Regions from separate parts of the Pseudoalteromonas sp. ABV4_021 genome, predicted to be linked through region 1. Evidence: predicted binding sites of a transcription regulator. Region 1 holds the regulator's gene; the other holds the start of a gene.
What was found. Region 1 encodes sigma-54, which starts transcription at its own class of promoters, with help from an activator protein. Its sites were predicted from a motif close to GTTGGCACGNNNNTNGNNT; they were not measured.
Positions count from the first base shown of each region.

Region 2: ACXAFE_RS10625 (DUF3192 domain-containing protein) is a predicted target of sigma-54. The motif match lies at 2,797-2,815, and genes of this name have one in related genera.

Region 1 is NZ_JBSWVB010000001.1:2,811,138-2,815,225, reverse strand. It holds gene ACXAFE_RS13040 (HPr family phosphocarrier protein) at 1-227, opposite strand, end outside; gene rapZ (RNase adapter RapZ) at 243-1,091, opposite strand; gene ptsN (PTS IIA-like nitrogen regulatory protein PtsN) at 1,107-1,562, opposite strand; gene hpf (ribosome hibernation promoting factor) at 1,564-1,851, opposite strand; gene ACXAFE_RS13020 (RNA polymerase factor sigma-54) at 1,874-3,370, opposite strand; gene lptB (LPS export ABC transporter ATP-binding protein) at 3,449-4,088, opposite strand, start outside.
Region 2 is NZ_JBSWVB010000001.1:2,280,142-2,284,229, reverse strand. It holds gene ACXAFE_RS10640 (M56 family metallopeptidase) at 1-1,038, opposite strand, end outside; gene ACXAFE_RS10635 (BlaI/MecI/CopY family transcriptional regulator) at 1,048-1,434, opposite strand; gene ACXAFE_RS10630 (LytR/AlgR family response regulator transcription factor) at 1,489-2,241, opposite strand; gene ACXAFE_RS10625 (DUF3192 domain-containing protein) at 2,385-2,750, opposite strand; gene dinB (DNA polymerase IV) at 3,154-4,088, shown strand, end outside.

The DNA.
Region 1 (4,088 bases):
AGTAACGCTTGCTCTTGGTCTGGCCCCTCACAACGCACTAACACCTCTTTACCTTGCGAGCTTTCTAATAGCATTAAGCCCAATACACTATCAGCTTCAGCCGTTTTGCTACCTTGGGATAAACTAATTTTTGCATCAAATGCCATTGCGAGTTTTGCAAGTTGGGTTGCAGCGCGAGCATGCAGCCCTAACTTGTTTTCGATTAAAAAACGTTTTTCAACTGGCATAGTAGTCACTTCTGCTTATTTGCTTACTTGCTCACGATGGTGTGCTTTTACGTTTTTATGGTGTTTGGCGAAGCTATCAGCCAGTGTTTGCGCTAAATAAACTGAACGGTGTTGGCCGCCAGTACAACCAATTGCAACGGTTAAATAGCTACGGTTATTACGCTCTAAATGTGGTAACCAAGTTTCAATAAAGGTTTGCACTTGCCATGCAAATTTATGAACCACAGGCTGGCTAGAAAGGAAGTCGATCACTGGTTTGTCTAATCCTGTTAATGGCTTAAGTGCTGGTTCCCAATGCGGGTTAGGTAAAAAGCGGGCGTCAAAAACATAGTCAGCATGTTTTGGAATACCGTGCTTATAACCGAATGACTCAAACGTGATAATTAACTGATTTGATTTTTTACCGAGTACTTTCTCTCTTATGCTATCGGCAAGTTGGTGAACACTTAAGCCTGTTGTATCGATAAAAATATCTGCTTGCGAGGCGATAGGATCGAGCAGTTTTTTCTCCGCTTCAATTGCTTCTTCTAGGGAGATATTATTCAGTGATAACGGATGCAAGCGGCGCGTTTCTGAAAAGCGCTTAATTAGCGTGCTATCATCACTATCAAGGTAAAATAAGGTTGGCGTTGCAAAACCAGGTAAATAGTCGAGTACTTCTTCTATTTCCTCTGGCTCTTTAGTCATATTGCGAGCATCAACACTCACTGCAATTTTATCGTATTTATCTGAAACTGAGCGGATCAACGAAGGCAATAAATTAACAGGAATATTGTCGACAACATAATACCCGAGATCTTCTAATACTCTGAGTGCGACTGTTTTTCCTGAACCAGAACGACCACTGACTAAAATAAGTTGCACTTACATCTCCCTTAGTTAACTCGCCTCACTACTAATGATTTGATATAGCTGATGATTATTTTCAGCGTGACGTAGTTGACGGCAAAACTGCTTATCTTTTAGTTTATCAGCGATGGTGGCTAAAGTCTGCAAATGTTGCTGGCACTTTTGTTCTGGTATGAGCAGTACGATAAAAATATCAACATCTTTATCGTCAATAGCATCAAAGGGAATAGGTGACTGATTTACAATTAAAAAGCCAATGGTATTTTGTAGGCCATCAATGCGGCCATGAGGAATGGCGAGGCCTTTACCAATACCCGTGCTACCTAGTTTTTCGCGTTGCAGCAAGGCTTCAAGAAACTCTTGAGAAGTAATATCAGGTGCTTGCTGATGGGCAAGGTCGCTAATAAATTCAAACAGTCTTTTTTTGCTATTAAAAAGGACCGCGGTTTTAGCGCAGTCCTCAGCAATAATATCGGTTAATTTCATTTTAGTGGCGAGAAAGTTTCTCTTTGTGCTTAATTACTTGACGGTCTAGTTTATCGACCAAACCATCGATTGCTGCATACATATCTTGTTGTGCTTCAGATGCGAACAGTTCACCGCCATTAACGTGCATCGTTGCTTCTGCTTTTTGTGATAACTTTTCAACATCTAGAATAACGTGCACGTTATTTATGTGATCAAAATGCCTCTCTAGTTTTGCAAATTTGTTAGTGACATAGTCTCTTAAAGAATCAGTAATTTCTACGTGACGACCTGTTAAGTTTAATTGCATAAGCATTTTCCTTCTATTTGGTCTAGATCAGGCTCTTGCGCTGATTAGACGGTGGTATGGATAGCGACTCACGGTATTTTGCGATAGTGCGTCGCGCCACTTTAATTCCTTGTTCTGCTAGTAAATCGGTAATCTTGCTATCGCTTAATGGCTTAGCAGGATTTTCCGCCGCAACTAGCTTTTTGATCAGTGCTCGAATCGCGGTAGATGAACACTCACCCCCATTTTCCGTGCTAACGTGGCTTGAAAAAAAGTATTTAAGCTCGTAAATGCCACGTGGTGTATGCATGTATTTTTGCGTTGTTACACGCGAGATAGTCGATTCATGCATCTCGACCATTTCGGCAACGTCGTTTAAAACCATAGGCTTCATTGCTTCGTCACCATATTCAAAGAATGCCTGTTGTTGTTCAACAATGCAATTGGCTACTTTTAATAAAGTATCATTGCGACTTTCTAAGCTTTTAATAAACCATTTAGCCTCTTGCAAATGGTTGCGAATAAACTGGCTGTCAGTGCTTGATTTCATTGAGCGAGTAAGCGCAGCATATTGTTCATTCACGCGGATCTTTGGCATGCTATCGTTGTTTAAATCAACGCGCCAGCGTCCTTTAATTTTCTTTACTGAAACATCAGGAACAACATACTCTGGCTCTTCATGAATGATGCTTTCAGCTGGCTTTGGATTAAGGCTATGTATTAATGTTAAGACTTCTTTTAACTCAGGTTCTTTGAGTTTGGTCTTCTTCATTATGGTACGATAGTCTCTTAACCCCAAAAGTTCCATATGGTTTGAGATTACGCTCTTTGTTTCATTTAGCCAAGGGGTATTTTTGTCGTACTGATTGAGCTGGATCAATAAACATTCTTGTAACGAACGGGCAGCAATACCAACAGGATCAAAGAGTTGAACTCGTTTAAGCACAGCTTCAATTTCATCTAGTTCAATTTGCTCTTGGTCGTCAGATTGCTGTACCGCTTCTAAAATTTCTTCGCTACTTTGTGTTAAATAACCTGAATCGTCTACCGCTTCAACAATAGTGGTTGCGATCATCTCGTCGGTGTCGCTGAACGGCGTTAAGCGTAATTGCCACATTAAGTAATCTTGCAATGACTCGCTGGTTGAGCCTTGATATACAGTATCGTTATCAGGAGCTGGGGCGTTACTGACAGAAACAGGTGCGGCGCTGATATAATCATCCCACGACACATCCATAGCTAAATCGTCAGAGATATTCTCGTTGCTAAGTGCGTCGCTTGATTCAATTTCACTTTGGCTTGGCGCTGCTTCAACATCATCGCCGTTTAATGATTCGTCTTTGTTTGACTCAGTGTTTTCGTTGTTTTGTTTATCGTCACTGTAGTCAATGTCTTCTTCAAGTAAAGGATTGGCGTCAAGCGCTTCTTGAATTTCTTGCTGCAAATCTAACGTGCTCAGTTGCAGCAGGCGAATAGCCTGTTGCAATTGTGGAGTCATTGTTAGTTGCTGCCCAAGGCGAAGCTGTAAAGATTGCTTCATGTAGTTATTCTAATCCTTCTTTCGATTTCAAGCCGCTAGTTAACAATTCAATTCCAAATTCAAGGCCTATAACTATTACTATAGTCTGAATTGTTCACCTAGGTACACATCGCGTACTTTTTGGTTGTTTAAAACGTCTTCGGCCGTGCCTGATGCGATTAATTCGCCGTGAGAAACAATGTAGGCTTTCTCACATACATCTAAGGTTTCACGCACATTGTGGTCCGTTATTAATACGCCAATACCGCGATTTTTCAAATGCTCAATTATTTTCTTTATATCTATCACTGAAATAGGATCAACACCAGCAAAAGGTTCATCTAACAGGATAAATTTGGGGTTTGCGGCTAATGCGCGCGCAATTTCCACACGACGACGTTCACCGCCCGACAATGCCATACCCTGTGAATCTCGGATATGGCCAATGTTAAATTCTTCTAATAAATCATCGAGCGCTTCTTCGCGTTGCACACGATTAAGTTCTTTGCGTGTCTCTAGAATCGCCATGATGTTTTGATACACAGTAAGCTTTCTAAAAATCGACGATTCTTGCGGTAAATAGCCGATGCCTAAACGGGCGCGACTATGCATTGGTTGCAGTGTAATGTCATTATCATCAATGCGAATAACGCCATTGTCGCTCGGTACTAAACCAACAATCATGTAAAAGGTCGTTGTTTTACCGGCACCGTTAGGGCCAAGTAAACCAACAATACTG
Region 2 (4,088 bases), 530 kb from region 1:
TGGAACTGGCGCCAGCTCGGTCTGTGTCATCGCAATAACTTTAGAGGCGGTAAATATGCTTGGAATAACGAATGCTGCAGCGAGTGCGGCGAGCCATTGGTTACCATAGCGTGGCGCACAGCTATGCTGACCTACGGCGCGATGAATACGTGATGATAAGTCACCACCTGTTGCTGCCATGGCAAGCTCAGGAATATTGTGTCTAAGCACTTCTGCTTCAGCTAACGCTCTGGCATACACTAACTGGTTACCACAGTGGTGGATTGCTAAATCATCACAGCAATACTCACGTTCTTGTCGAATTTGTTTAGAAATCCACTTAACTGCTGGGTGGAAGAATAAGACTAACTCAACAAATGTTTGTATTAGGTTGACTAAATAATCATAACGTTTGATATGTGCAAGCTCGTGTGCCATTAGCATTTCTAGTTGGGCGATTGATAACCCGCTTGCCAAATTTGCTGGCAGCAACACCACGGGCTTTATCCAGCCAATTGCCATAGGTACGTGCGCTGTTAACGATATAACCAAACGAGCACGTTTAGTTACAAAAAGGCGCTCTTTAAGCTGGTTGAAAATTAACTCTAGCTTATCTGATGGCTGCACAATATTAATTGTTGTAAGCCTGTGCACTTGCAGCATTTGTAAAGTAAGACGCATGCTTAACACAATAATGCCAGTCATCCACAGCACGGCAACTAGCGGCGTATAATCAGCTAACTGAATCTGATGCGCAGTTTTAGACATACCAGAAGGCGCTATTGGTGATGCAATAACGTCGTTTGTTGTAAATGTGCTTACATTAATTATTTCGTCAGGTTGCGACAGTACATAAAAAGTAACTGTTGGCGCAATAACACAAAGCAGTAAACAGAATAATGAGAAAATATAACGGAATTGGCTGTGCTTATTGCTGGTAAGTTTATTTACACAGAAAAGTAGGCCCGCAATAACTAAGCCTTGCCATAAAAAATGTAATAGAGTGAGAGAGATAAAATAGAGAGTATTACTTTCTAATAATGAGGGCAGTATATCCATAACGTGTGCTTACTTATTATTTTTTTCGAGAGAATCTAACAGAGTACGAATTTCATTAATTTCTTTAGTACTGGCTTTTTCGTCGCCAAGTGCGCGCATCACCAGATCAAAACGTGACCCACCAAACGCTTTGTTAACAATGTCTGACAGTAAAGATGATTGGGTGTGTTCCACTGTATATGCCGCGCTGTAGACATGCGCACGAGTTGATTCATCACGTGTAACAAGGCCTTTTTCGTGCATGATTTGTAGCATTTTAAGCACAGTGGTGTAGCCTATTTTTTGGCTTTCACTGATATGTTCATGCAAAGTGCGAACAGTGGCGGGCTGTATACGCCACAGCACATTAAGAATGTTGAGTTCTGCACTTGTTGGCACGCGTTTATTCTTATTCATAATTACGTCACTTTTCGTAGGTTGTTATTTACTCTACGAGATAGAGTTTATTTGTCAACCAATTAATCCTTGCATGTTTTGCTTGTAACGTCGGGATAAATTGAGATTGGCGCCGTCTTTTAAGGTAACAATATAGTCGCCGTTATCAGTAGGGCGAATTTCGCGTATTGCTTGCTTTTTGATGATCGCAGAGCGATGGATGCGAATAAAGCCAAATGGCGATAGCTGCTGTTCCATTGAAGATAATGTTTGGCGATGTAAAATCGTTCGCTCATCTTGGTTGAGGTGCAATTCAACGTAGTTTCCAGCGCCGCCAACCCAAGAAATTTCATCAGGTGTTAAAAATTTTATTCTACCGGCGTCTTTTAAAACGATTTGCTGGTCATCTAATTGGTTAGACGAAAATCGTTGTACCAGTGAGCTCATCAATTCAAATTGCTGTTTTTCAGGCGCGAGCATTCTGGCTAGCTTATCTAATGTTTTGCCTAAACGAGAATTGCCCATTGGTTCTAAAATAAAATCAAATAAACCACATTCAAATGCCTTAGCTGCATCAACGCGATTGCTTGATAATAATATGATTTCAGTTGAGTCTGCTAATGATTGAAGTGTAGGCCAATCATGTTCTTGAATAAGCTCATTTTGTACAAAAAGTACTTTGGCACTGGTTTTTTTACAGGCTGCTATTAATTTGGCAAAACAAGATTCAACATTTGTTAGCTCAAAAAGTGAGTTGTCGATTTGTTGTGACAGAATGTCTGAGAATGTTGGGTCGTTGTGACCGACGACTAGATTGTATCTATCCATTTTATCCACCTAATTACGATGCCTTTCGTAATTAATATTACGAAACTTGTCGTAATAGTCAACGAATAAATGTAAGTAGATGTAAATAGATTGATTTAAAAGGGTTTTAAAGAAAAGGGCGAAACATTTCGCCCTTACACATATTAATTTTTTAACTGCTCAAGAGCGTGCTCGCCCCAGCCTGTTAGTTGATTATTTTTAAACACAAGCGGCGTACATTCGTCTTTTGTTGTTTTACCGTCAGAATGAATAGAGTTTGTTGCGTAGTAAAGAACGCGATATTCAGTGTCGTTTTGTTTTACTAGCTCAGAAAAATTTGGCGTACCAAGTTTATTGATCACGTGTTGATACTCTTTTCCAATTTCCATATTGGCAATCGCTTTGCGGTTTTTTTCATGGGTTCTTTCCCAGCTAGATGAGTAGTCTGATTTGCCTTCACCGCCTACTGCAACAACACAGCCTGTTAAAAGTGGCAATGTGAGCGCTGATGCTAAAACTAAGTATTTCATAGAAGATCCTTGAATGATATTTCAAATATTATAATTTTCTAGTTATTAGCAGAAATAGTGCCAAAAAATTAAATTGCTATTTATCAGTGGTTTATTGTTTTTGGCTTTTCTTCTTTTGGTGATATTTACGAAATGTTAGTGACTTTGACTAGTTGCCATAGCCGAATATATTTTCCTTTCAAGATGTTTTAATCGTCGTTTTCTGCGGATATTTATTGTACCTAAATGAACATTTACAAAACTTTAATGTTCTACTTATGCTGTTATCTGCATTCATTTTCTTATCAATAATCAAATGCAAATAAAGGCATCTTAAAACTTAATACGCTGCAAAATAAAAACTTGCTGAATCAAATAAGTTTGATACATAATAAACTGTATATATAAACAGTGCTTTGTGATTTTGAAAAAATTTATACATATTGATATGGATTGTTTTTATGCAGCAGTCGAAATGCGAGACAATCCAGAGTTGAGAGATAAGCCAATCGCAATTGGCGGTAAACACCGTCGTGGTGTGTTGGCAACGGCAAACTATATTGCGCGTCAATATGGTGTGCGCTCAGCTATGTCTAACTATAAAGCGCTGCAACTGTGCCCAGAATTACTGATTGTTCCTGGCAGAATGGCAGTATACAAAGAAGTGTCTAATCAAATTAGAGAGATTTTCGCCAAATACACAGATCTGATTGAACCGCTTTCTTTAGATGAAGCCTATTTAGATGTAACCGATTGCACGCAGCACTCTGGTAGCGCAACGCTTATCGCTAATGCGATTCGTGATGAGATTTTTGAAACAACAGGATTAACGGCATCGGCGGGAATCGCACCCATTAAATTTGTGGCGAAAATTGCCAGTGATGAAAACAAACCAAATGGCTATTGTTTGATCCCACCTCATCGGGTGCAGGGGTTTCTTAAAGCGCTTAACCTTAAAAAAATTCCTGGTGTAGGCAAAGTAACCTTAGAGAAATTGAATGCATCAGGTTTATTTGTTGGTGAAGATGTATTAAACCTTGGTTTAAATCAAATGCAGGTAAAGTTTGGCACCTGGGGCGCAGAGTTATTTAAAAAGTGTAATGGCGAGGTGATTGGCAAGATAAATACATCACGTATTAGAAAGTCACTTTCAGTTGAGCATACCTACGAATATGATAAAACATCGCTAGAACAATGCTTAGAAGAGCTACCAAAATTAAAAGATGAGCTTGATACAAGGCTGCAAAGTAAAGGGTTGTTAAACAAAGTATCCAAGCTTTCGGTAAAAGTTAAGTTTAATGATTTTGTTTCAACAACCGCGGATTACAGCTGCACCCATTTAGATGATGATATTTTTAC